3 regions of the Streptomyces sp. NPDC058525 genome follow, and region 2 is predicted to be linked to each of the others. Evidence: riboswitches for the same ligand, from Rfam matches in the RefSeq annotation. Region 2 holds a riboswitch; each other region holds the start of a gene.

The links. Region 2 has a riboswitch for cobalamin ahead of ACFWP3_RS12405 (CoA-acylating methylmalonate-semialdehyde dehydrogenase). Riboswitches for the same ligand answer to the same signal wherever they lie in the genome.
Region 1: linked by a shared signal. The riboswitch ahead of metE (5-methyltetrahydropteroyltriglutamate--homocysteine S-methyltransferase) and the one ahead of ACFWP3_RS12405 (CoA-acylating methylmalonate-semialdehyde dehydrogenase) in region 2 are both predicted to bind cobalamin.
Region 3: linked by a shared signal. The riboswitch ahead of ACFWP3_RS27395 (ribonucleoside-diphosphate reductase subunit alpha) and the one ahead of ACFWP3_RS12405 (CoA-acylating methylmalonate-semialdehyde dehydrogenase) in region 2 are both predicted to bind cobalamin.

What each region holds. Positions count from the first base shown of each region.
Region 1 is NZ_JBHXNP010000084.1:10,972-22,116, forward strand. It holds gene ACFWP3_RS30885 (PaaI family thioesterase) at 1-327, shown strand, start outside; gene ACFWP3_RS30890 (sensor histidine kinase) at 336-1,850, opposite strand; gene ACFWP3_RS30895 (response regulator transcription factor) at 1,843-2,520, opposite strand; gene ACFWP3_RS30900 (hypothetical protein) at 2,657-3,295, shown strand; gene ACFWP3_RS30905 (short-chain fatty acyl-CoA regulator family protein) at 3,340-4,743, opposite strand; cobalamin riboswitch at 4,984-5,204, shown strand; gene metE (5-methyltetrahydropteroyltriglutamate--homocysteine S-methyltransferase) at 5,369-7,693, shown strand; partial or broken gene ACFWP3_RS30915 (NAD-dependent epimerase/dehydratase family protein) at 7,872-8,493, shown strand; gene ACFWP3_RS30920 (MMPL family transporter) at 8,557-10,800, opposite strand.
Region 2 is NZ_JBHXNP010000019.1:26,260-33,699, forward strand. It holds gene ACFWP3_RS12380 (hypothetical protein) at 1-655, shown strand, start outside; gene ACFWP3_RS12385 (enoyl-CoA hydratase) at 749-1,522, opposite strand; gene mmsB (3-hydroxyisobutyrate dehydrogenase) at 1,519-2,421, opposite strand; gene ACFWP3_RS12395 (enoyl-CoA hydratase/isomerase family protein) at 2,418-3,503, opposite strand; gene ACFWP3_RS12400 (acyl-CoA dehydrogenase family protein) at 3,500-4,651, opposite strand; gene ACFWP3_RS12405 (CoA-acylating methylmalonate-semialdehyde dehydrogenase) at 4,648-6,147, opposite strand; cobalamin riboswitch at 6,333-6,519, opposite strand; gene ACFWP3_RS12410 (hypothetical protein) at 6,679-7,035, shown strand; gene ACFWP3_RS12415 (DUF4430 domain-containing protein) at 7,032-7,440, opposite strand, start outside.
Region 3 is NZ_JBHXNP010000067.1:21,077-32,221, reverse strand. It holds gene ACFWP3_RS27400 (ribonucleotide-diphosphate reductase subunit beta) at 1-362, opposite strand, end outside; gene ACFWP3_RS27395 (ribonucleoside-diphosphate reductase subunit alpha) at 362-2,761, opposite strand; cobalamin riboswitch at 2,903-3,046, opposite strand; gene ACFWP3_RS27390 (GNAT family N-acetyltransferase) at 3,077-3,571, opposite strand; gene ACFWP3_RS27385 (Uma2 family endonuclease) at 3,650-4,234, shown strand; gene ACFWP3_RS27380 (CstA-like transporter-associated (seleno)protein) at 4,291-4,488, opposite strand; gene ACFWP3_RS27375 (carbon starvation CstA family protein) at 4,485-6,728, opposite strand; gene ACFWP3_RS27370 (GntR family transcriptional regulator) at 6,945-7,709, opposite strand; gene ACFWP3_RS27365 (extracellular solute-binding protein) at 7,999-9,279, shown strand; gene ACFWP3_RS27360 (carbohydrate ABC transporter permease) at 9,427-10,449, shown strand; gene ACFWP3_RS27355 (carbohydrate ABC transporter permease) at 10,500-11,145, shown strand, end outside.

The sequences.
Region 1 (11,145 bases), on a different contig from region 2:
ACCGGCGAGCGGCACGCCGTCCTGCGGCTGCCCTGGTCCGAGGCCCTGGCCCGGGACGGCGGCGGGCTCTCCGGCCAGGCCCTGATGGCCGCCGCCGACACCGCCACCGTCATCGCGATCTCCAGCGCGCGCGGCGCGTACGGCCCGATGACCACCGTCCAGCAGTCGACGAGCTTCCAGCGCCCGGTGACCGGCGCCGACGTCCTGATCCACGTACGGGTCACCAAACTCGGCAAGCGGATGGCCTTCGCCGACATCACCATGACCCCCGAGGGCGCCGCGGAGCCGGCCGCCACCGCCTCCACGGTCTACGCCCTGCTCGGCTGAGCCCCCGGCTACCCGGGCAGGGCCGGGTCCCCGCCGTCCGCCACCGGCAGCCGCACCACCATCCGGGCTCCCCGCGGGGAGTCCTCGGCGGTGAGGGTGCCGCCGTGGTGGGCGGCCAGGTCCCGGGCTATGGCGAGGCCCAGGCCGGCCCCGCCGTGGTCGCGGCTGCGGGCGTCGTCGAGACGGGTGAAGCGCTCGAAGACCCGTTCCCGGTCGCCCGGCGGGATTCCGGGACCGTCGTCGGTCACTTCCAGCACGGCGGTCCGTCCGCCCGGACCGCCGGCGGTGCTCAGCACGAGGTCCACCCGCCCGCCCGCGAACCGCTGGGCGTTGTCGAGCAGGTTGGTGACCACCCGGGCCAGCCACAGCGCGCTGCCGTCCACCCGGACGCCGTCCGCCAGCCGCGTCCGCACCGGGACCCGGTCCCCGAGGCGCGCGTCCACGGCGCCCCGGACCACGGTGCCCAGGTCCAGCCGGGCCGAAGCCATCGGCTGGGCGGCGTCGATCCGGGCGAGCAGCAGCAGGTCGGAGGCGAGCTGCTGGAGCCGCTCGATGTCCTGGAGCGCGCCGCTGATCAGTTCCGGCCACAGTTCCGGGTCCCGGACCGCCAGAGCCACCTCCAGCTGGGTGCGCAGCACCGTGATGGGGCTGCGCAGTTCGTGGGAGGCGTCGGCGATGAACCGGCGCTGGCGGATCCCGGCGGACTCCAGCCGGTCCAGGGTGGAGTTCATCGTCTGCGCCAGCCGGGCGACCTCGTCGCGGGTGGGCGGTACGGGGACCCGGCGGTGCAGGTCCCGGTCGCTGATCCCGGCGACCTCGGCGCGGATCGCCTCGACCGGCCCGAGGGCCCGGCCCGTCACCCGCCAGGTGACGAAGGCGACGGTTGCGAGGAGCAGCGGGCCGCCCACCGCGAGCGCGGCGGCGGTGGTGTCGTCGGCCGCGTCCACATCGCGCAGCGAGGTCCCGACGAATACGGTGACCATGCCCTGCGGGGTCTCCGTGGTGACCTGGACGACCCGCTGGCGGTGTTCGCCGCCGAGCGGGCCGGCGTTCAGGGTGCGGGACTCCTTGCCGGGCCGCAGGGGTCTGACGGGGGCGATCGGGAACTCTCCGGCCGGGTTCGGATAGGCGCGCAGCACCCGCCCGCGGGCGTTCACCACCTGGACGAACTCGACACCGTGCAGGGTCGGCCGCATCTTCTCGAGGTCCCCGGAGGCCGCGAGCCGGGCGATCGTCTCGGCCTGCCGCGCGGCGTCGCGTTCGGCGTTGCGCAGCAGATTGGCCTCCAGCAGGCCCAGCAGGGCGAAGGAGGCCAGGGCCAGGGCCACGGCGACGACCAGGACGGCGCCGAGGGTGGCCCGGGCCCGGACGGTGGTGGGCAGGACTCGGCGCAGCGGAGAGCGCCGGAGCCGGTGCCGCAGCCGGCGCGGGCCGGGCAGGTCACGAAGTTCGCGCAGGTCGAGCAGTCCGCGCAGTCCGCGCAGGCGCGGGAACCGGTCGCGGGGGAGCAGGGGCTCAGCCACCGTCGACCGCCAGCCGGTAGCCCGCCCCGCGTACGGTCTCCAGCGCGGCGCGGCCGAACGGCGCGTCGATCTTGCGGCGCACGGCGCTGATGTGGACCTCGACCACGTTGGGGTCGCCGGCGAAGGCGATGTCCCACACCTGCTCCAGGATCTCCCGCTTCGGCACGACCTCGCCCGGGCGCCGCGCCAGGTACTCCAGGACCGCGAACTCCCGGGCCGTCAGCCGTATCTCGGTGTCGCCTCGGGAGCAGCTGTGCCGGGCCGGATCCAGCACCAGGTCGCCGAAGCGCATCACCTGGGGGCCGCGGCGGCCCGTGCGCCGGGCCAGCGCGCGCAGCCGGGCGACCAGGACGAGGTAGGAGAAGGGCTTGGACAGGAAGTCGTCGGCGCCGGTGTCCAGGGCCTCCGCCTCGTCGTACTCGCCGTCCTTCGCCGTGAGCATCAGGATGCCGGACTCGTTCCCGGCGGCGCGCAGCCGTGCGCAGACCCGGTAGCCGTTGAGGCCGGGCAGCATGATGTCGAGCACGATCAGGTCGTAGTCGTGCTCGGTGGCCAGCCACAGCCCTTGCGGCCCGTCGTGGGCCACGTCCACCGAGAACCCCTCCGACTGGAGTCCCCGTTGCAGGGCCACGGCCAGCCGGCGTTCGTCCTCCACCACCAGTACGCGCATGCCGACCAGGGTCTCAGGCCCGGCCCGCGACAGGCTGAAGAGGTCTTCAGCTGACTTCAGGTGGGCTTCAGCATCCGCTCAGCATGCTCTGCAACGAGCCGGGCGCCGTGCCTGGTTGTGCCTGAGGAGTCCTGGTATGTCTGAATCCTTCCCGCCGTCCGAGCAGCCCGGGCAGGCCCCGCCGCCCGCGAACGCCCCGCAGTCCGGCGCGCGCAAGCGCGTGGACCTGGGGCGCCTGGTGCCCCGGCGCAAGGGCGCCCGGTGGGCGGCGCTGGGCGCGGCCGTGGTGATCGTCGGCGGTGTGGCGGTGGCGGTGGCCGTGGACGAGCACCACGACGAGCGGAGGGCCGGGTTCCGCTTCGGCTGGGCCGAGCGCGGCCCCGAGGGCGGCGAGCGGCGCGGTCCGGCGGCCGGCGGCGAGCACGGCGAGCGGGTGTTCGGCGACACCGAGAACCGCAAGCACCCCAAGGACCTCAAGGTGTTCAAGGAGATGCGGGAAGGGGCCCCGAACCCGCGCGCCGCCGAAGAGGGTCCCGCGGGCTCCGCGAAGACCGCCCCCGCGCCCCTGCCCTCGCTGGCCATCGGGCAGGCGGCCGACAAGGCGGCCGGGGCGGTGGACGGCGGCAAGGTGGAGAGCATCCGCGTGGTCGCCCAGGAGGGCGGCGGCAGCGCGTGGCTGGCCGTCGTACTCGGACCGGACGGCGTCCGGCACGCGGTCACGGTCTCCGGCACGGACGGCACCGTCACCAGCAACGTCCCCGTCAACCGGCCGTAGCCGGGCGGGCGTAGGCGGGCGGGGGCGTCGTCGGGCGGCGCGGCTCAGCCGCGTTCGGCCGCGACCGGGTACGGCACGAAGCTGCTGCTGTTCTCGTCGACGGCGAGGGCCCGGCCGAGGGGCGGCACGGCCCGCTGCGGGCAGTCGAGGCGTTCGCAGAGGCGGCAGCCCATGCCGATCGGGGTGTCGGCGGAGGTCTTGCCGAGGTCGAGGCCGTCGGAGTAGACGAGCCGGGAGGCGTGCCGGATCTCGCAGCCCAGGCCGATCGCGAAGGTCTTGCCCGGTTCGCCCCAGCCGCCGCGGTGGCGGGTGACGGCGCGGGCGGTCCACAGATGGCGCTGTCCGTCGGGCATGGCGGCGACCTGCACGTGGATGCGGCCGGGCGCGGCGAAGGCCTCGTACACGTTCCACAGCGGGCAGGTGCCGCCGGCGCGGGAGAAGTGGAATCCGGTCGCCGACTGTCGCTTGGACATGTTGCCCGCCCGGTCGACCCGTACGAAGGAGAAGGGCACCCCGCGCAGCCGGGGGCGTTGCAGGGTGCTCAGCCGGTGGCAGACGGTCTCGTAGCCGAGGCCGAAGCGGTCCGTGAGCCGCTCGATGTCGTAGCGGAACTCCTCGGCGGCCGTGTGGAAGGCGCCGTACGGGAGGATCAGCGCGGCGGCGAAGTAGTTGGCGATGCCGATCCGGGCCAGGGCGTGGGCGGGGGAGTCCGCCGGGAAGTCCTCGGCCGCCAGCCGGTCGAGCTCCTGCCCGTACTCCAGCAGCGCCAGCTGGGTGGCCATCCGGAAGGCCTGCTGGCCCGGCCGCAGCCGGCTCGACACGTGCAGGACCCGGCTCGTCGCGTCGTAGTGGTGCAGCCGGTCCGAATCGGCCGCGAGGCGCACCCCGTGCCGGTCCAGGAGCCGCGCCGACAGGGCGCGTACGACGTCCCCCGGGCGGATCCCGATCTCGCGGGCCAGCGACTCGGCGGCGAGATCGGTGTCGTGGAGGTAGTTCTGCCGCCGGTAGAAGAACTCGCGGATCTCCTCGTGCGGCGAGCGCGGCCCCTCCGCCGCGCCGTCCCGGCCGTCCGCGTCCCCGGCGAGCCGCTCGGCGAGCAGCTGGGAGCGCCGGCCGAGGTCCAGCAGCACCCCGGCGACGGCGGGCATCCGGGTGGCCAGCTCCGCCAGGTCCGACGGGGACACCCGGGCCTCGGCGACCTCGGTGGCGAGGGCCTCGCGCAGGTCGGCCAGCAGCCGGCTGGTGTCGCGCTCCGAGAAGAAGCCGGGATCGACGCCGAAGGCCTCGGTCAGCCGCAGCAGCACGGGCACGGTGAGCGGCCGCGAGTCGTGTTCCATCTGGTTCAGGTAGCTCGGCGAGATCGCGAGGACGCGCGCCAGCTCGGCCTGGCTCATCCGGCGCTCCTCGCGCAGCCGCCGCAGTCTGGCCCCCGCGTACGTCTTGCCCACCGCGCTCCCCCTCCGTGTGACCGGGACGCCGCAACCCTACGCGGGATCCCGGCGCCGCAGGTCTTTGCAAACTTGGCAAAAACACCTCCTGGGATTCGCAGAACTTGGCATGCGTGCCTCTTCACCGGCCGCGGACGAGCGGTCCACGGGGACGATGACGGTCTTGGCAAGGGGGCGCCGTGTCCCATGTCACCGTCCGGCATGTGAGCCGCTGTACCGGTCCTCCAGGACCTGCGCATACGCTGATCGACAGCAGCTGGTTCGCCCCGTCCGCCAGACGGGATGCGTCGTAAGAGGGAACCCGGTGGGAATCCGGGACTGCCCCGCAGCGGTGAGCGGGAACGACCGCCGTCATACGCACTGGACCCGGACGGGTCTGGGAAGCGACGGCCAGTAGGTGTCTGCCCCAACGGCAGACGTGCCCGCAAGTCCGAAGACCTGCCCGTTGCCCGCGCACGCACAGCCGTGCGCGGACATCCCGGTGACCTCGTGGGCGGGTCGGCGAACAGATCTCGACGGCAGCAGCGGCGCATCGCGCCCCGGCGGACCGTCAGGTCCGTGACCCCTTCGCGCTCCACGTCCCGCCACCGGGACTCATGGAGACAAGCTCGCGAAGGAGAGTTCCGTGACAACCGAGTCCGCGACCGCGGCCGTAGAGGCCACCGTGTACGGCTACCCCCGCCAGGGGCAGAACCGTGAACTGAAGAAGGCCATCGAGGGCTACTGGAAGGGCCGCGTCAGCGCCGAAGCCCTCCACGAGACCGCCGCACTCCTGCGCCGGACCAACTGGGGCCGGCTGGCCGACGCCGGCATCACCGAGGTCCCCACCGGCGACTTCTCGTACTACGACCACGTCCTCGACACCAGCGTCATGGTCGGCGCCGTCCCCGCCCGCCACCGCGCCGCGGTCGCCGCCGACGCCCTCGACGGCTACTTCGCCATGGCTCGCGGCACCCAGGACGTGGCGCCGCTGGAGATGACCAAGTGGTTCGACACCAACTACCACTACCTGGTGCCGGAACTCGGGCCCGACACCCGCTTCACCGCCGACTCCACCCGGCAGGTCGCCGAACTGAAGGAAGCCCTGGCCCTCGGCCTGAAGGCCCGCCCGGTGCTCGTCGGACCGGTCACCTACCTGCTGCTCGCCAAGCCCGCCCCCGGCGTGGCCGAGGACTTCCAGCCGATCACCCTGCTCGACCGGCTGCTGCCCGTGTACGCCCAGGTCCTCGCCAACCTGCGCGCCGCCGGAGCCGAATGGGTCCAGCTGGACGAACCCGCCCTCGTGGCGGACCGCTCCCCGGCCGAACTGGGCGTCGCCGCACGGGCCTACCGCGAGCTCGGCGGACTCGACCAAGCCGAGCGGCCCAAGCTGCTGGTCGCCTCGTACTTCGACCGGCTCGGCGAGGCCCTGCCCGTGCTGGCCAAGGCCCCCGTGGAAGGACTCGCGCTCGACTTCACCGAGCGGGCGGCCGCCAACCTCGACGACCTCGCGGCGGTGGGCGGACTCCCCGGCAAGCGCCTGGTCGCGGGCGTGGTCAACGGCCGCAACATCTGGATCAACGACTACGAGAAGTCCCTCACCACCCTCGGCACCCTGCTCGGCCTCGCCGACCGCGTCGACGTCGCCGCGTCCTGCTCCCTGCTCCACGTACCGCTGGACGCGGGCGCCGAACGGGACATCGACCCGCAGATCCGCCGCTGGCTGGCCTTCGCCCGCCAGAAGACCGCCGAGATCACCACCCTCGCCCGCGGCCTCGCCCGGGGCACCGGAGCCATCGCGGCCGAACTCGCCGCCAACCGCGCCGACCTGGCCTCCCGTGCGAACTCCGCGATCACCCACGACCCGGCCGTACGGGCCCGGACCGCGGCCGTCACCGACACCGACGGCCGCCGCTCCCAGCCGTACGAGCAGCGTGCGGCGGCCCAGCGGGCCCACCTGGGGCTGCCGCTGCTGCCCACGACGACCATCGGCTCCTTCCCGCAGACCGCCGAACTGCGCACCGCCCGCGCCGACCTGCGCGCCGGGCGGCTCGACGAAGCCGGCTACGAGAGCCGCATCGAGGCCGAGATCCGCGAGGTGCTCTCCTTCCAGGAGAAGACCGGCATCGACGTCCTCGTGCACGGCGAGCCCGAACGCAACGACATGGTCCAGTACTTCGCGGAGCAGCTCACCGGATACCTGGCCACTCAGCACGGCTGGGTCCAGTCCTACGGCACCCGCTACGTGCGGCCGCCGGTCCTGGCCGGGGACATCTCTCGTCCGGAGCCGATGACCGTGCGCTGGACGACGTACGCGCAGTCGCAGACGGCCAAGCCGGTCAAGGGCATGCTGACCGGCCCCGTCACCATGCTCGCCTGGTCCTTCGTACGCGACGACCAGCCGCTCGGCGACACCGCCCGGCAGGTCGCGCTCGCCTTGCGCGACGAGGTGAACGACCTGGAGGCCGCCGGTACTTCGGTGATCCAGGTCGACGAGCCCGCCCTGCGCGAGACGCTGCCGCTGCGGGCGGCCGACCACGCCGCGTACCTGGCCTGGGCGACGGAGTCCTTCCGTCTCTCCACCAGCGGTGTCCGGCCGGACACCCAGATCCACACCCACATGTGCTACGCGGAGTTCGGCGACATCGTCGAGGCCATCGAGGCCCTCGACGCCGACGTCATCAGCCTGGAGGCGGCCCGCTCCCACATGCAGGTGGCCGACGAGCTCGCCGGTGCCGGATACCCCCGCGAGGTCGGCCCGGGCGTCTGGGACATCCACTCCCCGCGCATCCCCTCCGCCGAGGAGGCGGCGGCCCTGCTGCGCAAGGGGCTCGAGGCCATCCCGGCCGAGCGTTTGTGGGTCAACCCGGACTGCGGGCTGAAGACCCGCGGCTGGCCCGAGACGAAGGCCTCCCTGGAGCACCTCGTCGAGGCCGCGCAGCAGGTCCGTACGGAGATCGCGGCGAACTGAGACCGGGCGGGCCCGCGTCGGCCCTGACGGGCACGGGCGGGTACGGGCGCGGGCGCGGGGCGGGCGCGGGGATGTGCCACCCCGCACCCGCCCGTCGTACCCGGGCCCCCGGGCCGTGCGGTCCGCCGCTCGCGCTCGTGTGCGCGGGTGAGTTCTCAAGTCGTCCACGTTGTCGTAGGGGTACGGCCCGGTGGACGGCCCGCTGACCGAGGGGCTGCCGCTCGCGGCGACCGGCCCCAAGGGGCGGGTGCGGGCGGCGGCCTGGGAGCAGGCGCGGCCGCTGCACGAGCAGGGCCGCATCAGGGCGGTCGAGGTGCGGGCCTCGGACTTCTTCGGGCCCGGCGTCACCGACGGCGGCCACCTGGCCGCACGGGTCGTGCCCCCGCTGCTGCGCGGCAAGCCGGTCTCCGTGCTCGGGGATCCGGACGCCCCGCACAGCTGGACCTATCTGCCCGACGTGGCCGGGGCGCTGGCCGAGGTCGCGGGCGAGGAGCGGGCCTGGGGACGGCCCTGGCACGTCCCGACGGAGCCCGCGCTCTCGGTCCGGGAGATGGCCGGCCGGCTGGCCGCCCGGGCGGGAACGGCGCCGGCCGCGGTGCGCGGGTACGCCGCCGGCCGTGGGCGGGCTCTTCTCCCTGCTGCTCCGCGAACTCAAGGAGATCCGCTACCGGTTCGACCATCCGTTCGTGGTCGATTCGAGTGCCTACGAGGCCGCCTTCGCGCTCCGGGCCACTCCCCTCGAGGAGCAGGTCGCGGCGACCGTGGACTGGTGGCGCGAGCGGGTGGCGGCCACCGGATGACGCGACGGGCCGGCCCCGGCTGTGAGAACAGCCGGGACCGGCCCGCCCCGTTCACGCGGATCCTCAGCGGGAGGAGTCCGCGAGGTGCAGGTCCCGCTCCCGGGCGCGCCCCGGGGCCCCGCCGTCCCCGAGCTTCGCGCCCTCCACGTCCACGTTCGGCAGCAGCCGGTCCAGCCACCCGGGCAGCCACCAGGCCGACCTGCCGAGCAGGGCGAACAGGGCCGGGACGATGGCCATGCGGACGACGAACGCGTCGAAGAGGACGGCCGTCGCCAGGGCGAAGCCGATCATCTTGATCATGTCGTTCTGCTCCGTGATGAAGCCGGAGAACACGCTGATCATGATGATCGCGGCCGCGCTGACCACGCGCCCGCCGTAGCGGAAGCCGGTGACGACCGCCTCGCCGGGCCGCGCCCCGTGGGCGTAGGCCTCGCGCATCCGGCTGACCAGGAACACCTCGTAGTCCATCGCGAGGCCGAACACCACGCCGATCATGAAGATAGGCATCGTGCTCATCACCGGACCGGCCTCCTTGACGCCGAACACGTCGGCGAGCCAGCCCCACTGGAACACCGCCACCACGGCCCCGAGCGCCGCGCCCACCGACAGCAGGAAGCCGAGGGCCGCCTTGAGCGGGACGAGGACCGATCGGAAGACGAGCATCAGGAGGAGGAAGGCGAGGCCGACCACGAGTGCCAGGTACGGCACCAGGGCGTCGTCGAGGGTCTTCGAGAAGTCGATGAACATGGCGGTCTGACCGGTCACCAGCACCTCGTCGGCGCCAGTGGAGCCCTCGATGCCGCCCATGCCGGCCCGGATGGAGCGGACCAGTTCCTCGGTGGCGTGGTCGGTGGGGCCGGTGGCCGGTACGAGGTTCAGGATCGCGGTGTCGTTGGCCGCGTTGGGCGCGGCCGGTGACACGGTGGCGACCCCGTCCAGACCGGCCAGGGCCCGGCCGACTCCGCCGGCGGCGGCCGAGGCGTCCGGGGCGCTCACCGTGATCGTCAGCGGTCCGTTGAAGCCGGGGCCGAAGGACTCCGAGAGCATGTCGTAGGCCTTGCGCTGGGTGGTCTCCGGCGCCATCGTGCCCTCGCCGGGCAGCCCGAGCTCCAGGGAGGCGGCGGGCAGCGCGACCGCGCCCAGTCCGACCACGCCGACCAGCAGCACGGCCACCGGGTGGCGCAGCACGTAACGGGCCCAGCGGGTGCCCAGGTTGGGCTTCTGGCGTGCGGCCGCCTTGGCGGCCTTGCGCTGCTGCCGGGCGGAGAGCGGCTTGCCGTTGACCGCCTTGCGGTCGATGCGGCGCAGCACCTTGACCGGTGCGAAGCCGAGCAGGGCGGGGACGAGCGTGACGGCGATGAGGACGGCGACGGCGACGGTGCCCGCGGCGGCCACGCCCATCTTGGTGAGCATCGGGATGTTCACCACGGCGAGGCCGGCCAGCGCGATGATGACCGTCAGTCCGGCGAAGACGACGGCCGATCCCGCGGTGCCGACGGCGCGTCCGGCCGCCTCCCGCCGCTCGCGGCCCTCGGCGATCTCCGAGCGGTAGCGGGAGATGATGAACAGGGCGTAGTCGATGCCGACCGCGAGGCCGATCATCATGGCCAGCGTGGACGTGGTCGCGGACAGTCCGAGGGTGCTGCCGAGCGCGGTGATGGCGCTGATGCCGACGCCGACGCCGATGAGCGCGGTCAGCAGGGGCATGCCGGCGGCGACCAGCGATCCGAAGGTGATGAGCAGGACGATCGCCGAGACGAGGATGCCGATGCCCTCGGCGCCGCCCATCGCGGCTTCGATCCGGACGGCGTCCCCGCCCGCCTCGACGGTCAGGCCGGAGCCGCGGGCCTTGTCCAACGCCTGGTCGAGGGCGTCGTGTTCCTTGTCGGTCAGCTCGGTCGCCGCGACCTTGTACGTCACGACCGCGTACGCGGTGGTGGAGTCCTTGCTGAGGGCGCCGGCCGCGTACGGATCGGTGACGGAGGCCACCTCCGGGGCCGCGGTCAGGTCGGAGACGAGCCCGGAGACCGCCGCCTTCCGCTCGGGGCCGGCGATGTCCTGGCCCTGGGGGGCGCGGATGACCACGCGGGCGCTCGCACCGTCGGCGCCGGCGGCCGGGAACTTCTCCTTCAGCAGGTCGAAGGCCTTCTGCGACTCGGTGCCCGGCATCGAGAAGGTGTCGGCCGGTGGCGGCGGCGCGGAGGAGGCGGCGGTGATCACCCCGCCGAGGACCAGCACCCACAGGAGTGCCATCAGGCCGCGCCGTCGGAAGGCGAGGCGGCCCAGCTTGTAGAGGAAAGTAGCCACGGCGAAACAGGCTCCTGTCGGATCGGCGGAGAAGGGGCGGACCGCGCGGCAGTCGGCGCAAGCGGTCGCGAAGCAGTTGACGGGTCCGGCAGGCGCCAGCGCCGGGGACCGTGTGACGCCTACAGTGGCACCAAGATGGCACCATCGCAACCCCGCGGCGTCACTCGATGGCGTCGGGGGGTTGCCAAGGGTGCCGCCTACCTGCTCGTTCCCTTGCTTTCGGGGCTCTCTTTCGGTGGGGACGGGTGATGCCAACCGATCCCCGCTGCCCGCCTGATCCGTATCTCCGCAGGTGATGAGGGGTGCGGGCGGAGTGGGGCCGCTGGGTGCCACCTCGCGTGCGCC
Region 2 (7,440 bases):
GGGCAGGCTCGCCACCACCGGCGCGTTCAACTCCCTCTACGGGGTCAACACCAGCTCCAACGGCTGGGGCGTCGCCGGGCTCAACGCCTGCGGCATCAACCCGCAGACCGGCGACTTCCTGACCCCCTCCGGCAAGACCCCGATCGACTTCCTGATCGCCAACCAGTTCAACCCGGCGGGCGGCTTCAAGTACAAGCCGGCCGACACCACCCCGACCGCCTACGCCTCCATCGACGCCCTGCGCGCCGTGGTCGGCGGCGGGTTCACGACGGCCCCGCCGGTCCCGGTCACCCCGGGCGCCCCGCAGTGGGTCTCCGCGGGCTCCTTCACCGCCGGCACCGCCACCAAGCTGGCCCTCACCGTCGACGACGGCGCCGGCGGCCTGAAGGTCTGCTCCGTCGCCTTCACCCCGACCGGTACGACGACCACGCTCGGCGACGTCCTGAACGCCGCGGCCGGCGGGGCCACTCCGGCCGGCTGCGTCACGAGCGTGACCCCCTCCTCGGGAACCGGCACCATCACCGCCGTCAACGGCAAGGCCAACAGCGGCTCGAACACCTGGAAGGTCAGCGTCGACGGCTCCGCCTTCGCCGGCGCCGCCCGCAACAAGGTGATCAACGTGGGCGACACCATCGCCCTGCGCTGGGGCGCCTGATCCGGCGGGGTGCGGGGCCCTTCCCTCCGGGGAGGGCCCCGCACCTGTCCGCACCGGCGACCGGACCCGCGGCCCCCGGACCCGCCCGCGGCCTCAGCCGTGCGTGAAGTGCGCCGGGCGCTTGTCCACGAAGGCGGTCATGCCCTCCTTCTGATCGGCGGTCGCGAACACCGCGTGGAACAGCCGCCGTTCGAAGCGGACGCCCTCGGTGAGGGTGGTCTCGAAGGCCCGGTTCACGGCCTCCTTGGCCATCATCGCGACCGGCTTCGACATCCCGGCGACGGTCTCGGCCACGGAGAGCGCCTCGGCGAGCAGCTCGTCGGCCGGAACGATCCGCGAGACCAGCCCGGCACGCTCGGCCTCCTCCGCCCCCATGGTGCGCCCGGTCAGGCAGAGCTCCATGGCCTTGGCCTTGCCGACGGCCCGGGTGAGCCGCTGGGAGCCGCCGATACCGGGAATGACACCGAGCTTGATCTCCGGCTGCCCGAACACGGCGGTGTCGGAGGCGAGCAGGATGTCGCAGAGCATCGCGAGTTCGCACCCGCCGCCGAGCGCGTAGCCGGAGACGGCCGCGAGCGTGGGCGTACGGACCTGCCCGAGCCGGTCCCAGGCGGTGAACCAGTCCGAGAGGTACATGTCCATGTAGCTCCGCGGCCGCATCTCCTTGATGTCCGCGCCCGCGGCGAAGGCCTTCGCCGATCCGGTCAGCACGATGCAGCCGACGTCCGGGTCCCGGTCCAGTTCCTCCGCGGCGGCCACGACCTCGGTCATGACCTGGAGGTTGAGGGCGTTGAGGGCCTGCGGCCGGTTGAGGGTGAGCAGGGCCACCCGGCCCTTGCGCTCCAGCAGGATGGTCTCGTAGCTCATGCGGGCGTTCCGTTCTGCGGTCGGAGGGTGCGGACGATCGCCGAGAAGTCCAGGGCGGCGCCCTCTCCCTGCGCGAACGCGGCGTACATCTCGGCGGCCTTGAGGCCGAGCGGCGCGTCCACGCCCCCGGCCCGCAGCGCGTTGGCGGCCAGGCCCAGGTCCTTGGCCATCAGGGGCGCGGCGAAGCCGGGGCGGTAGTCGCGGTTGGCGGGACTGGCCGGGACGGGGCCGGGGACCGGGCAGTTGACGGTCAGCGCCCAGCACTGGCCGGACGCCGTGGAGGCCACGTCGTAGAGGGCCTGGTGATCCAGCCCGAGGCTCTCGGCCAGCACGAACGCCTCGCTGACGCCGATCATCGACACGGCGAGGATCATGTTGTTGCAGATCTTCGCGGCCTGTCCGGCGCCCGCCGTCCCGCAGTGCACGGCCTTCCTGCCCATGGCGTCGAACAGCGGCTCGGCCAGGGCGAACTCGTCCGCCCCGCCCCCGGCCATGAAGGTGAGCGTGGCGGCCTCGGCGCCCATCACCCCGCCCGAGACCGGCGCGTCCAGCGCCCGGTGCCCGGCGGCGAGGGCCGCCTCGTGCGCCGTCCGGGCGTCGGCCACGTCGATGGTGGAGCAGTCGACGAACAGGGTTCCGGGCCGGGCGGCCGCGAGCAGCCCCTGCTCCCGGTACAGGGCGAGCACGTGGCGGCCGGCCGGCAGCATCGTGATCACCACATCGGCCGCGGCAGCCGCGCCCGCGGCCGAAGCGGCCGGCTCGACACCGGCCGCCGCGGCGGCCGCCGTCAGCTCCGGGACGAGGTCGAAGCCGAGGACGCGGTGCCCGGCCTTGGCCAGGTTGGCGGCCATCGGGCCGCCCATGTGGCCGAGTCCGATGAAAGCGACGGTACTGGTCACCAGGCGACCTCCTGAGACGATGCGGACGCGGCGAGGCGCAGTTCGTGCTCGCCGAGCGGGGCGAAGAACCGGTCCACGTCCGCCGGGCCCACCGCCTCGAGGGTGGCGGGGGACCAGTGCGGATCGCGGTCCTTGTCGATGACCTGGGCGCGGATCCCCTCGACGAGGTCGGCGCAGGACAGCGCGGCGCGGGAGACGCGGTACTCCTGCTCCAGGACGCGCTCCAGCGGGCCGAGCCGGCCGGCCCGGCGCAGCGAGGCCAGGGTGACCTTCACGGCGGTCGGGGACTTCGCCAGCAGGGTCGCGGCCGCGTCCCGCGCGGCGGGGATCCCCGTCGCCAGCAGCCTGCGGACGATCTCCTCGGCGGTGTCCGCGGCGTAGCAGGCGTCGATCCACTCCCGCGCGGCGGCGAGGTCACCCGGCGGGGGCTGTCGTACGTGGCGCTCCAGCGCCCCGTGCACGGAGCCGGTGGCCAGGTCGCGGGCCAGGTCCGGCAGCGCCGCCGACGGTACGAAGTGGTCGGCCAGGCCACACAGGAGGGCGTCGGCGGCGCCGACGGCGGCCCCGGTGAGGGCCAGGTGGGTGCCCAGCTCGCCCGGTGCGAGGGCCAGCAGGTAGGTGCCGCCCACGTCGGGCACGAAGCCGATGCCGGTCTCGGGCATGGCCACGCGGGTGCGTTCGGTGACGATCCGTACGGTGCCGTGGGCCGAGACCCCGACCCCGCCGCCCATCACGATCCCGTCCATGAGGGCCACGTACGGCTTGGGGTAGCGGGCGATGCGGGCGTTGAGGCGGTACTCGTCGCGCCAGAAGTCCGCCGAGGCGGTGCCGCCCGTGCGCGCGTCCTCGTGGATGGCGCGGATGTCACCGCCGGCGCACAGCCCGCGTTCCCCCGCGCCGTCGATCACGACGGTCTCCACGGACGGGTCGTCGCGCCAGGCGGCGAGCGCCTGGTCGATGCGCAGAACCATGGGGTGGGTGAGGGCGTTGAGGGCCTTGGGGCGGTTGAGGGTCACATACGCGGCGTGTCCCTCGGTGCGCAGCAGGACGTGGTCGTGGTCTTCGGGGGAGTCGTGGTTCATCGCAGGGTCTCCGTCAGTCCGCGCGCGACGATGACGCGCATGACCTCGTTGGTGCCTTCCAGGATCTGGTGGACCCGCAGGTCGCGGACGATCTTCTCGATGCCGTACTCGCTGAGGTAGCCGTAGCCGCCGTGCAGTTGGAGCGCGCGGTCGGCGACCGTGTAGCCGGTGTCGGTGGCGAACCGCTTGGCCATCGCGCACAGCCGCGGAGCCAGCGGATCGCCGGCGTCCAGGGCCTGCGCGGCCTGCCTGACCAGGGCGCGGGCCGCGGCCAGTTCCGTCGCCATGTCGGCGAGCCGGAACTGCAGCGCCTGGGCGTCCAGGAGCCGCCCGCCGAAGGCCTCGCGGTCGGCGAGGTACGACAGGCTGCGGTCCAGGGCGGTCTGGGCGCCGCCGAGCGAGCAGGCCGCGATGCCGAGGCGGCCGCCGTTCAGGCCGTTCATGGCGATGCGGAAACCGTCGCCCTCGGCGCCGAGCCGCCGGTCGGCGGGGACGCGCACCGCGTCCAGGACCACCTGCCGGGTGGGCTGCGCGTTCCAGCCCATCTTCCGTTCGTTGGCCCCGAAGGAGACCCCCGGGTCCTCGCGTTCCACGACGAACGCGGAGATCCCGCCGGGTCCCGCGGCGCCGGTGCGCGCCATGACGACGTACACCCCGGCGGCCCCGGCACCCGAGATGAACTGCTTCACGCCGGTCAGGACGTAGTGGTCGCCGTCCCGTTCGGCGCGGGTGCGCAGGGCGCCCGCGTCGGATCCGGCGCCGGGCTCGGTCAGGCAGTAGCTGCCCAGGGTCTCGGCCGAGCACAGCCCGGGCAGCCAGCGGCCGCGCTGGGCGGCGTTCCCGTACCGGTCGACCATCCAGGCGACCATGTTGTGGATGGACAGGTATCCGGCGATGGAGGGGCAGCCGGTCGCGAGGGTCTCGAAGACGAGGACCCCGTCGGCCCGGCCGAGCCCCGAACCGCCGTGCTCCTCGCGGACGTAGACCCCGCCCAGGCCGAGGGCGGCGGCCCGGCGGATGACGTCGACGGGGAAGTGCTTGTCCTGGTCCCAGGCCACGGCGTGCGGCGCCAGCTGCTCCTGCGCGAAGTCGAGGGTGACCTCGGCGAGGGCGAGCTGCTCCTCGGTGAGGGTGGTCACGGCGCTCATCCCATCGTGGGGATGGTGAAGCTCGCGCCCTCCTTGACCCCGGAGGGCCAGCGCGAGGTGACGGTCTTGGTACGGGTGTAGAAGCGGATCGAGTCCGGGCCGTGCTGGTTGAGGTCCCCGAAGCCGGAGCGCTTCCAGCCGCCGAAGGTGTGGTAGGCCACCGGGACGGGGATCGGCACGTTGACCCCGACCATCCCCGCGCCCACCCGGCGGGTGAAGTCCCTCGCGGTGTCGCCGTCGCGCGTGAAGATCGCCACGCCGTTGCCGTACGGGTGCTCGGTGGGCAGCCGGAGCGCTTCCTCGTAGTCGGCGGCCCGTACGACGCTCAGCACCGGGCCGAAGATCTCCTCGCGGTAGATCCGCATCTGCGGGGTGACGCGGTCGAAGAGGGAGGCGCCGGCGAAGTAGCCGTTCTCGTGTCCGGGCAGGGTGAACCCGCGCCCGTCCACGACGAGTTCGGCGCCCTCGGTGGCGCCGATGCCGACGTAGCGGTTGACCCGGTCGAGGGCGTCGCGGCTCACCAGCGGGCCGAAGTCCGCCTCGGGGTCGTCGGAGCGGCCGATGCGCAGGGCGGCGATCCGCTCCGTCAGCTTCGCGACCAGGGCGTCCGCGGTCTCCTCGCCGACCGGAACGGCCACGGCGATGGCCATGCAGCGTTCCCCGGCCGAGCCGTATCCGGCGCCGATCAGGGCGTCGACGGCCTGGTCGAGGTCGGCGTCCGGCATCACGATCATGTGGTTCTTGGCGCCGCCGAAGCACTGGGCCCGCTTGCCGTGGGCGGCGGCGGTGGCGTAGATGTGCGCGGCGATCGGGGTGGACCCGACGAAGCCCAGGGCATGGACGCGGGGGTCTTCCAGGAGGGTGTCGACGGCTTCCTTGCCGCCGTTGACCACGTTGAGCACGCCCGGCGGCAGCCCCGCCTCCAGGAAGAGCTCGGCGAGCCGCAGCGGGACCGAGGGGTCGCGCTCGGAGGGCTTGAGGATGAAGGAGTTCCCGCAGGCCAGCGCGGGCGCAGCCTGCCACAGCGGGATCATCGCGGGGAAGTTGAAGGGGGTGATCCCGGCGACCACGCCCAGCGGCGCGCGCAGGGAGTGCACATCGATGCCGGAGCCCGCGTTGTCGGTGAACTCGCCCTTGAGCAGGTGCGGGATACCGGCGGCGAACTCCACCACCTCCAGGCCGCGTTGCAGGTCGCCGTGGGCGTCGGCCACGGTCTTGCCGTGCTCGGCCGACAGCAGCCGGGCGATCGAGTCCCTTTCTCCCTCTACCAGCTGGAGGAAGCGGAGCAGGACGCGGGCGCGGCGCTGGGGGTTCCACGCGCCCCACTCGGCCTGGGCCCGCTCGGCGTCCGCGATGGCGGCCTCGGTGTCGGCGCGCCCGGCGAGCGGGACGCGGGCCTGGACGGCGCCGGTGTTGGGGTCGTAGACGTCGGCGAAGAGGCCGGACGCGCCGGTCGTGTGCTTTCCGCCGATGAAATGGGTGAGTTCACGGACCATGGGAGCCTGCTCTCGTCAGGTGGATCCGGGGATGGCACGGCAGACCGGCGCACGTGCCCGGTGGGGCACGCCGCTGCGGAAGGCCGTGGGAACTACGAGCGCGCGGAAAGGTGTGCGCGCTCCGCCGGATCACCAGGGTCGTGGGTACAAACCGGTGCCATGCGTGTCTGCTCCATCCTCGTGGACAACACGGAACGTTCCGCGGCCGGTATCCTGACTCCCGGATCCCCGCGTGCCGCCCGCCTTCCCGACAGCCCTCGTCAGTGGCGTGTGGATGGCAGCACACTCCCCGGTCACAGTGGCGGGACCGTGCCGGTTTCTCACCGGCTTCCCTGCACCGCGGACCTTGTGCCCACGAACATATAGTTGGACGTCCTAGTAAGTCCACCCCCCTCGCTCGACGCCCTTTGGACGGACCGGTTCCGTACATCCCGTTCCAGCCAGAATGAGGCGATACACCGGATCGGTGTGTTTGGATGACTTCTCAACTCGACTGCGAATGAGGGTGTTTGCGAAGGCGGGGAGGGAGCCGTGGCCGGTAAACCGGTTCCGCGCGCCGTGGAGGTCGACGGGTATCCGATGGTCGCCGTGACGGCACGCGAGTACGAGGGCCTGATCGCCGCGCGCCGCCAACTGGGCGCCCAGGTCGCCAGGCTGCGCACGACCAAGAGCGCTCTCGTCGACATCCTGGAGCTCGCCGAGGCGCTGGGCGCTGCCCTGGCCGACCGGATGCTCCCCGGGGAGGCGCCCGGCGCCGACGCGGCCGAGCCCGACGCGTCGGAGCTGCTGGGGGAGGCCCACCGGCGGATCGACCGGGCGCGGCGGATCACCGGAGTGGGCGGGGCGGACGCCCCGCGCACCGCGGCCCGGCCGGACGGCCGGCGCTAGAACGAGGTCCAGGTGAACGCCACCTGGTCGCCGGCCTTCAGCTTGAACTGGCAGCCGCCCACCGGAGTCGGGGTGCCGTTGACGGATATGCTCCAGTACGCCGAACCGCCGCCGCTGACCTCCTTGATGGTGTCGACCGAGAAGTCGTCGAAGGACGCGTACCAGGTGCCGTCCCAGCCGAAGTAGTTCAGGCGGGCGGCGTCGTCCAGCGCGGCGGTCGGGGTCGGCACGGGCGTCGGGTTCTGGCCGCCGTTGGTGCCGTCGCACTTGTGCGTGCCGCCGGTGGCCGTGGTGACGTCGTGCCCCTTGGACGTGATCTTGCCCTTGAACAGCAGCCCGTCCGGGCCCTGCACGGTCAGGCTCACCCTGACGGGCTTGTTCGTGTGGGGCGCCGGCGCGGCCTGG
Region 3 (11,145 bases), on a different contig from region 2:
GGCAGGTAGGTGTCGAGCAGCGTCAGATAGAACTGGACGTGCACGGCCTCCTCGAACAGCTGGCGCGACAGGTACAGGCGCGCCTCCGGGGAGTTGATGTGCTTGTAGAGCGTCAGCACCAGGTTGTTCGAGACGATCGAGTCGCCCGTCGCGAAGAACGCGACCAGACGGCCGATCATGTGCTGCTCGGCCGGGGTCAGCTTCGCGAGGTCCGCGACGTCCGAGTGGAGGTCGACCTCCTCGACCGTCCACGTGTTCTTGATCGCGTCCCGGTAGCGCTCGTAGAAGTCCGGGTAGCGCATCGGGCGGAGCGTGAGCTCGAAGCCCGGGTCCAGGAGGTTCTTGTTGTCGGTGGAGCTCATTACTGGCAGGCCTCGCAGGACTCGGGGTTCTCAAGGGAGCAGGCCAGCGCGTCGGCGTCGACGGCCTGCGGAAGCGGGGTGGCGGCGGCCGGGACGGCGGACGCGGACGCCGCACGGGCGATCTTCGTCGCCGGGCGCGAGCGCAGGTAGTAGGTGGTCTTCAGACCCTGCTTCCAGGCGTACGCGTACATCGAGCTGAGCTTGCCGATGGTGGGCGTCTCCAGGAACAGGTTCAGCGACTGCGACTGGTCGAGGAACGGGGTACGGGCCGCCGCCATGTCGATCAGGCCGCGCTGCGGGATCTCCCACGCCGTGCGGTACAGCTCGCGCACCTCGGCCGGGATCCAGCCGAAGCCCTGCACCGAGCCGGAGGCCTCGCGCAGCGCCTCGCGGGTCTGCGCGTCCCACACGCCGAGCTGCTTCAGCTCCTCCACCAGGTACGCGTTGACCTGGAGGAACTCACCGCTCAGCGTCTCGCGCTTGAAGAGGTTGGAGACCTGCGGCTCGATGCACTCGTACACGCCCGCGATCGAGGCGATCGTCGCCGTCGGGGCGATGGCCAGCAGCAGCGAGTTGCGCATGCCGGTCTTCGCGACCCGGGCGCGCAGCGCCTCCCAGCGCTCCGGCCAGTTCAGCTCGACGTCGTAGTGGTCCGGGTGCAGTACGCCGCGCGCGGTGCGGGTCTGCTCCCAGGCCGGCAGCGGGCCGCTGCGCTCGGCGAGGTCGCAGGAGGCCTCGTACGCGGCCAGCATGATGCGCTCGGAGAGCTTGGTGGACAGGGCCTTCGCCTCGGGGGAGTCGAAGGGCAGCTTCAGCTTGAAGAAGACGTCCTGGAGGCCCATCGCGCCCAGGCCCACCGGGCGCCAGCGGGCGTTGGAGCGGCCGGCCTGCTCGGTCGGGTAGAAGTTGATGTCCACCACGCGGTCGAGGAAGGTCACGGCCGTGCGGACGGTCTCGTCCAGGCGCTCCCAGTCGATCTCCCCGCCGTCGGCTCCCTCCACGACGAAGGCGCCCATGTTGACCGAGCCGAGGTTGCAGACGGCCGTCTCGCCGTCGTTGGTGACCTCGATGATCTCGGTGCACAGGTTGGAGGAGTGGACGACGGTGCCCGGCTCGGCGGTCTGGTTCGCCGTGCGGTTGGAGGCGTCCTTGAAGGTCATCCAGCCCTGGCCGGTCTGCGCGAGGGTGCGCATCATCCGGCCGTACAGGTCGCGCGCGGGCATGGTCTTGCGGGCCAGGCCCTCGGCCTCGGCCTTGCGGTAGGCGGCGTCGAAGTCGTCGCCCCACAGGTCGACCAGCTCGGGCACGTCGGCCGGGGAGAACAGCGACCACTGGGCGTCGGCGTTGACCCGGCGCATGAACTCGTCCGGCACCCAGTGGGCCAGGTTCAGGTTGTGCGTACGGCGCTGGTCCTCACCGGTGTTGTCGCGGAGCTCCAGGAACTCCTCGATGTCGGCGTGCCAGGTCTCCAGGTAGACGGCGGCGGCGCCCTTGCGGCGGCCGCCCTGGTTCACGGCGGCGACGGAGGCGTCGAGGGTCTTCAGGAACGGCACGATGCCGTTGGAGTGGCCGTTGGTGCCGCGGATCAGCGAACCGCGGGCGCGGATGCGGGAGTACGAGAGACCGATGCCGCCGGCGTGCTTGGAGAGGCGGGCGACCTGGTGGTAGCGGTCGTAGATCGAGTCCAGCTCGTCCAACGGGGAGTCCAGCAGGTAGCAGGAGGACATCTGCGGGTGGCGGGTGCCGGAGTTGAAGAGCGTGGGGGAGGACGGCAGGTAGTCGAGGCGGCTCATCAGCCGGTACAGCGAGGCCACTTCCTCGAGGGCCTGCACGGACTCGTTCTCGGCCAGACCGCAGGCCACGCGCAGCATGAAGTACTGCGGGGTCTCGATCACCTGGCGGGTGATCGGGTGGCGCAGCAGGTAGCGGCTGTGCAGGGTGCGCAGGCCGAAGAAGCCGAAGCGGTCGTCGGCGCCCTCGGCGAGGGTGTGCTCAACCAGCGCGTCCAGGCGGCTCGCGTGGATCCGTACGAACTCGGCCGTGCGGTCGGCGATGAGGCCCTCGCGGTGGCCGACCTCGACGGAGGCCGAGAAGGAGGTCGAGCCCTGGCTCGCGGCCTCGTCGCGCACGGCCAGCGTCAGCAGGCGCGCGGCGAGCCGCGAGTACGCCGGGTCCTCGGAGATCAGCCCGGCGGCGGCCTCGGTGGCCAGGCCGCGCAGCTCGGCCTCGTCGGCGGCGGTGCTGCGGCCGCGCAGCGCGGCGGCCGCGACCCGGCCGGGGTCGGTGTCGGGGAGGTCCGCCGTCAGTTCGGTGAGGGTACGCAGCAGCGTGGCCCCCGGGCCCTCGGTGTTGTCGCCAGAAACGGACTCGGCGCGCGGTGCGGAAGGCGCGATGGTCACGGCGGGAGCTCTCCCTCGCTCGGCCCGGATCGACGGCGGGCGGGCACGGGGAGGCGCATGCGGGCGTGGCAGGCACGCGTAGACCGCACGGCGTCCACCGGCCCAACCGCGAGGCCCGGACGTATCGGCACCCGGTTCGGTCGACCCGGGCGCACCATCGGCAGGTCCTCGGACTTCATGTCCGGTAAGCGGACACTTCATACCGTTGCGGGACAGTTCCGGATTCACACCGGATTCCCCTGCGGCGACAGCAGGCATGAGCATACATGTGGGGGGCCGCAGATGCGTGACCCCCCACATGTTGTGTCGGTGTGGCTACAGCTCCAGACGGTACGTAAGCAAGGTGAGCCCGGGAACAGGCGCCCAATCCCGCTCCGGCGTACGGATGAAACCGAGCCGCTCGTAGATCCGCTGGGCCCCCGTCATGCCGCGCTGGGTGGACAGCACCAGGTGCGTGACGCCCGCCAGCTCCCGCGCGCGGGCCATGCAGGCGCGCACCAGCGCCTCGCCGGCGCCGCGTCCGCGCGCCTCGCGGGAGACGGCCAGCATCCGGAATTCGGCCTCGCCGGGGCCGGCGATGTCGGCCAGCGGACTGCCGGGCGGGGCGAAGGTCACCCCGCCGAGCACGGCCCCCTCCTCGGCGGCCACGAGCACCTCCCCGTCGGCGGCCCGCCCGGCGACATCGCGCAGCACGCCCGCGTAGAAGGCCTCACCGGAACCCAGGAGTCCGTCGCCCAGATAGGCCTGCGCGGTGATCTCACCCAGCTGCTCGTACTCGGCGGGCAGCGCCGCCCTGATCACGATGTCCATGTGGTCGAGTGTGCAGGACGGGTGTCGGCGCCCGGCGCTATCGTCGGAGACAGCACCGTCGATGAAGGTGAGTGAGGCATGACCGTGATGACCGACCGGCCCCACATGCTGACTGAGGACTTCGAGGCCGTGGCGCGGATAGCTGCAAGAGAGGTCGAAGGTCTGCGGCTGGAATTCATCGACGGGGTCATCAGGAGCAAGGCAGTGCCGGACGGAGATCACGACCGTATCGTTCTGTGGCTAGCACGCATCTGCATGCAGCACCGGCCCGAGTTGTGGCTCCACGTGGAGCGGGGGTTGGCTGTCGGGGACTACCGCTCGGGTCGCGCCCGTCCTGATGCGGCTCTCGCGCTTGATGATGCGTTCGTCGGCCAGGGAGAGTGGGCCGACCCCGCCCCGGTCCTGATGGTCGTCGAGGTTACCTCGTACGACACTGACACCGACCGGCGCGACCGCGTGGAGAAGCCCCTCGCCTACGCGCAGACTGGCATCCCTGTGTACCTGCTCATCGACCGGGAGGCTTGCGACGTGACCGTGTTCAGCGAGCCGGACGGCCGCCGATATGCGAACACCCACACGGTGGAGTTCGGCAACGACGTTGAACTCCCCGACCCGGTTAACGTCACCCTCCAGACCGAGTCCCTGAAGGACTGGGTGCGCTGAGCGGCACGAAGGCCCCGCCGCGTGCAGCGGCGGGGCCTTCGTGTGCGAGGCAGGGTTCAGCAGCAGCCGAAGCCCTCGCGGGGGTCGGCCTCGCGGGCGTCCGTGCGGGCGCGTTCGAAGGCGCGACGGGTCATGACCTGCGCGTCCGGGTCGTGGCCGCGGGCGTGGGCGACGTAGCGGTCGTACGCCGCCTCGCCCGAGAACTCGCGTACGAAGTACCGGACCCTGGCCAGCCGCTCCCGCAGGGCGGTCATGCCACCGGCTCCTTGACGTGACCGCCGCCCGAGTCGAGCCCGGCCGCGGTCAGCTCCGCCCGCTCCTCGGCGGTCGGGAACAGCCCGGCCGGCGCGATGATCTTCGACTCGGTCCACGGGACCTCGGCCAGCTTCGCCGACTCCGGGTTGCTGATCGCCTTGAAGCAGGTGCGGGCCGCGTCGGCCAGCACGATGATGATCAGCAGGGCGAACAGGGCGCACAGGACCCCGTCCACGGTGGCGTTGGTGACCACCGTCTGCATCTCCTCCATGTTCTTGGCGGGCGGCAGCACCTTGTCGGCGTCGATGCCGGCCTGGTACTTGTCGCGCTGGGCGAAGAAGCCGACCCGGACGTCCTCGGAGAAGATCTTCTGGTAGCTCGCGGTCAGCGTCACCGTGGCGTCCCAGGCCAGCGGCACCGCCGTCACCCAGGCCCACTTCAGGCGCCCCGACTTCACCAGCAGCGTGGTACACACCGCCAGGGCGACGGCGGCCAGCAGCTGGTTCGCGATGCCGAACAGCGGGAACAGCTGGTTGATGCCGCCCAGCGGGTCCTTCACGCCGACCCACAGGAAGTAGCCCCAGCCGCCGACCACGACGGCGCTGGCCAGCCACACGCCCGGCTTCCAGCTGACGTCCTTGAAGGACTTGTGCACGTTGCCCAGGGTGTCCTGGAGCATGAACCGGCCGACCCTGGTGCCCGCGTCGACCGTGGTGAGGATGAACAGCGCCTCGAACATGATCGCGAAGTGGTACCAGAACGCCTTCATCGAGCCGCCGCCGATGACCGAGGCGAAGATCTCCGACATTCCGAGTGCGAAGGTCGGCGCGCCGCCCGTACGGGAGAGCAGGCTCGTCTCCTCGACGTCCTTCGCGGCCTGGGCGAGGGCCTCCGGGGAGATGGCGAAGCCGAAGTTCGTGACCGCCTGCGAGGCCGACTCCACGGTGGTGCCGATGACGCCGCCGGGGGAGTTGATGGCGAAGTAGAGGCCGGGCTCCAGGATGCAGGCCGTGATCACGGCCATGACGGCGACGAACGACTCGGTGAGCATCGCCCCGTAGCCGATCATCCGGACCTGGGTCTCCTTCTGGATCATCTTCGGCGTGGTGCCCGAGGAGACCAGGGCGTGGAAGCCCGACAGGGCGCCACAGGCGATCGTGATGAACACGAACGGGAACATCGATCCGGCGAAGACCGGGCCGTCCCCGCGCGAGGCGAAGTCGGTGACCGCGGGCATCTTCAGGGTGGGCATCGCGATGAACACGCCGACGGCCAGCAGCGCGATGGTGCCCACCTTCATGAAGGTGGAGAGGTAGTCGCGCGGTGCGAGCAGCATCCAGACCGGCAGCACCGAGGCCAGGAAGCCGTAGACGATCATCCAGATGACCAGCGTCTCCTTCTCCAGGGTGAAGGTGTCCGCCAGCGAGGACTCCGCGACCCAGCCGCCCGCGACGATGGCGAGCAGCAGGAGGGCCACGCCGATCAGCGAGACCTCGGTGACCCGGCCGGGCCGCAGGACGCGCAGGTAGAAGCCCATGAAGAGGGCGATCGGGATCGTCATGCCGATGGAGAAGACGCCCCAGGGCGAGTGCGCCAGGGCGTTGACGATGACCAGGGCGAGCACGGCCAGGAGGATGATCATGATGGCGAACACGGCGAGCAGGGCGGCGGCTCCGCCCACGGGGCCGATCTCGTCCCGGGCCATCTGGCCGAGCGAGCGGCCGTCGCGCCGGGTGGAGAAGAACAGCGTCACCATGTCCTGCACGGCGCCCGCGAAGATCACGCCCACGACGATCCAGATGGTGCCGGGCAGGTAGCCCATCTGTGCGGCGAGCACCGGCCCGACGAGCGGTCCGGCGCCGGCGACGGCGGCGAAGTGGTGGCCGAAAAGCACCCGTCGGTCGGTGGGGTGGAAGTCGACACCGTTGTCAAGGCGTTCGGCGGGGGTGGCCCGCGTCTTGTCCACCTTCAGTACGCGGTTGGCGATGAACCGCGAGTAGAAGCGGTAGCCGATCGCGTACGAGCCCAGGGCGGCGGCGAGCAGCCACGCGGCGGAGATCTCCTCGCCGCGGGAGAGGGCCAGGACGCCCCAGCCGATGGCGCCGACGAGTCCGACGAGCACCCAGGCGGCGATGGACTTGGGGGAAAGCGAGCCCGGCCTGCTGTCCGGACTCGCCGCGTTCCGTTGTGTCCCAGTTGCTTCCGGTTCAGGCATGACTCTCGTCCCATCGTCGATCATCTGCGTAAGCGCAGGGAATCTACGGGGGATTGCCTGGTGAACGTAAGACCCCGTCCGTATTCCGGTATTCCGGTTCCCGGTATATAGGGACGGAAGTCAGACGGAAGCCGGACGGATGTCAGGCGGAACGCCGATCGGCCTCCGGCGGTTCTCCGGCGGTTCTCGGCCGTCCGCCCGATTTCTGCCGTACGCCGGTTTTCGGCCGCCCGCGCGTCCTCAGACGGCGGGCCGCTTGAGCCGGGCGACGAACTTGTACCGGTCGCCGCGGTACACCGACCGCACCCACTCCACGGGCTCCCCGTCCGCGTCGAGCGAGTGCCGGGAGAGCATCAGCATCGGCAGGCCGACGTCGGTGCCGAGCAGTCCGGCCTCGCGCGGGGTGGCCAGCGAGGTCTCGATCGTCTCCTCGGCCTCGGCGAGGTGGACGTCGTAGACCTCGGCGAGGGCGGTGTAGAGGGAGGTGTACTTGACGAGCGAGCGGCGCAGGGCGGGGAAGCGCTTCGCCGACAGGTGGGTGGTCTCGATGGCCATCGGCTCACCGCTGGCCAGCCGCAGCCGCTCGATGCGCAGGACCCGGCCACCGGTGGTGATCTTGAGGAGGCCGGCGAGGGTGTCGTCGGCGGTCACGTAGCCGATGTCCAGGAGCTGGGAGGTCGGTTCCAGGCCCTGAGCCCGCATGTCCTCGGTGTACGAGGTGAGTTGGAGGGCCTGCGAGACCTTGGGCTTGGCGACGAAGGTGCCCTTGCCCTGGATCCTCTCCAGCCGTCCCTCGACGACGAGCTCCTGGAGGGCCTGCCGGACGGTGGTCCGCGAGGTGTCGAATTCGGCCGCGAGCGTGCGCTCCGGCGGCACCGGGGTGCCGGGCGGCAGCGTTTCGGTCATGTCGAGCAAGTGCCGCTTGAGTCGGTAGTACTTGGGTACACGCGCCGTGCGGGTGGCCGCCCCGCCTTCCGGCTCCGTGATCGCCCCTTCGGTGGCCATCGCCGCCCGCCTTCCCGACTCCAGTTTCGCTGCCGTCACCGGCTCCTCCGATATGTGCGGTCACATCGTGACACGTGCGGGGGGACAGGCCTTCTCTCTCCCCAGGTGTCGGTCCGATAACGGACCGAGCACCCGCTCATTAGACCCTTGACACCCCTAAAGGTCTAGGCCAAGCTCCAGCTACTGGTCTAAACCAATATGGATCAGATCCCAGCCCCACGGCAGTACTTCGCGTATGTCACCGCGGCGGGCAAGGGAAGTGCAGGCAGGCATCCCTGAGGAGGGTGGCGTGAAGCGCAAGCTCATCGTGGCGGTCAGTGTCGCGGGCATGTTGGCGGGAGTCGCGGCGTGCGGCAACGGCGACGACGGCAAGGCCAAGGCCGACGCGGGCCCCAAGGAGATCACCGTCTGGGTCATGGACGGCTCCGCGCCGAAGGCCTGGATCGAAGAGGTCAACAAGGAGTTCTCGGCCAAGCACCCCGGTGTCACGGTCAAGGTCGAGGAGCAGAAGTGGACCGGCATCCAGGAGAAGGTCACCACGGCCCTCTCCGAGAACACCCCTCCGGACGTCCTTGAGCTCGGCAACACCCAGACCGCCGGCTACGCGGTCACCGGCGGCCTCGCCGACCTGACCAAGGACAAGGCCAAGCTCGGCGCCGACGCCTGGCAGAAGAGCATGCTCGCCTCGGCCGAGGTCGACGGCAAGCTCTACTCCGCCCCGTGGTACGCCGCCAACCGCGTCGTCATCTACGACAAGAAGGCCTTCGAGAAGGCCGGCGTCACCCCGCCGAAGACCCGCGACGAGTGGATCGCCGGCCTCGAGAAGCTGAAGGCGGCCGACCCGGCCTCGCAGCCGATCTACCTGCCCGGCCAGAGCTGGTACGTCCTCGCCGGCCTGATCTGGGACGAGGGCGGCGACCTCGCCGTCAAGGACGGCGACAAGTGGAAGGGCGGGCTGGGCACTCCGCAGGCCGCCTCCGCCATGGAGTTCTACAAGAAGCTCCAGTCCTTCTCCACCGCCCCCAAGGACAAGGACGAGGCCAACCCGCAGCAGTCCACCGACATCGTCCCCAAGGGCGGCGTCTCCTCCTGGATCGGTCTCGGCTGGGAGGCCGGCGGTGCCGAGAAGGCGCTGAAGGACGCGGGCAAGGAGGCCGACTTCGGCTACTTCCCGATCCCGGGCAAGACCGCTGACAAGACCAGCACCGTCTTCCTCGGCGGCTCGAACCTCGCGGTGGCCGAGCGCTCCAAGAACAAGGAGCTCGCCAAGGAGTGGCTGGCCCTCGCCGCAGGCAAGGACCAGATGACCAAGTACGCCGCCGAGACCAAGGGTGCGCTGCTCCCGAACCAGGTCGGCGCCAACTTCACCCCCGCCGCGGGCTCCTTCGCGGAGGCCATGGGCAAGGCCGGCGTCAACGGCAAGATCACCCCGGTCACCCCGGGCTGGGCGAACGTCGAGACCGAGCCGAACCCCATCAAGGAGTTCATGACCAAGGTCCTGAAGGGTGAGGACGCCGCCAAGGCGGGCGCGGACGCGGACAAGGAAATCGCGAACCGCATCAACAAGTAGTCCCACCCCGCAGTACCGGCTGCACCCGCAGCACGCGCAGTACCCAGCAGTGTGAACGCACCGGGGGGTGCGGCAGGCGCCCGCAGCGTCGGCCGCGCCCCCGGTGGCGCATGTGACTCCACAGTCAACCGCGAGGAAACGAAGACCATGACTGTGCACTCCCAGGGGGCGGCGACCAGCGCTCCACAGGACGCACCGATGAAGTCCGCCGTGCCGCCGCCGAAGGCACCGGCCGGCGGAGGCGACCGCGGCCGTACGTCTCCTCGCGGGGCCAGAAAGGCGCTCCCGTCGGGGTGGTTGCCCTATCTGCTGATCGGGCCCGCGGTGCTCAGCCTCGCGGTCCTCCTGCTGTACCCGCTGATCAAGAACGTGATCCTGTCCTTCCAGGACATCAACAAGATCGAGTTCATCCAGCGGAAGTACCCCTTCGCCGGGTTCGGCAACTACACCGAGCTGCTCGGCGACGCGAACTTCTGGACCGTGGTCGTCCGGAGCTTCGCCTTCACCCTGGGCAACGTCGCGCTGATCATGGTGCTCGGCAGCCTCATCGGCATCCTGCTGAACAAGCTCGGCAAGAAGATGCGCCTGGTCCTGTCGATGGCGCTGGTGATGGCCTGGGCCATGCCGATCGTGGCCTCCGTCCAGGTCTTCAAGTGGCTGTTCGACGAGCAGTTCGGCGTCATGAACTGGCTCATGCGCACCGCCGGATTCGCCGGCTACGAGCAGCACAACTGGATGGAGACCGGCCTCTCCACCCTGGTCATCGTCACCATCCTGGTGGTCTGGGGCTCCATCCCCTTCGTCGCGCTCAACATGTACGCCGGACTGACCACCGTCAGCACCGAGCTGTACGAAGCCGCCCGGATGGACGGCGCCAACGGCTGGCAGACCTTCTGGAAGATCGTCTTCCCGAACCTCAAGCCCTTCTTCCTCGTCACCACGTTCCTCGAGGTGATCTGGGTCTTCAAGGCCTTCACCCAGGTCTACGCGATGAACAAGGGCGGCCCCGACCGGGCCTCCGAGATCCTGCCGGTCTTCGCCTACGTCGAGGGCCAGAGCCAGGCCCACTACGGCCTCGCCGCCGCGATCTCCGTCCTGACGATCGTGATCCTCGTGGTCGTCATGTCCTTCTACTTCCGCCTGATCCTGAAGCAGGAGGAGGAGCAGTGAGCACCACCACCGCCCCGAAGCCCGCGCCGTCCGGCCCGTCCGCGCCGCCCGTGAAGCCGGCGCAGAAGCTCCGTACCCGCCGGCCGCTGCGCCCCGGAGCCGTCGCCAAGAACGTGGGCGCGCTCCTGGTGGCCCTCGTCTTCGTCTTCCCCGTGTACTGGATGTTCTCCTCGGCGCTCAAGCCGTCCAGCGAGATCCTCACCAAGGACCCGGTCTTCGTCTTCACCCCGACGCTGGACAACTTCACCAAGGCCACCGGCGTCGACCAGTTCTGGACGTACGTCACCAACAGCGTCCTGGTCACCGTCGGCGCCGTACTGCTGGCCCTGATCGTCGCCCTCGCCGCGAGCTTCGCCATCGCCCGCATGAAGTTCAAGGGCCGCAAGGGCCTCGTACTCGCCGTGATGATGGCGCAGATGGCCCCCTGGGAGGTCATGGTCATCGCGATGTACATGATCGCCCGCGACAGCGAGATGCTGAACAGCCTCCCGCTGCTCACCGCGATCTACTTCGTGATGGTCCTCCCCTTCACCATCTGGACCCTGCGCGGCTTCATCGCCGCCGTCCCGGTGACCCTGGAGGAGGCCGCCCAGATCGACGGCTGCACCCGCGGCCAGGCCTTCCGCAAGGTGATCTTCCCGCTGCTGGCCCCCGGCCTGATGTCCACCTCGCTCTTCGGCTTCATCACCGCCTGGA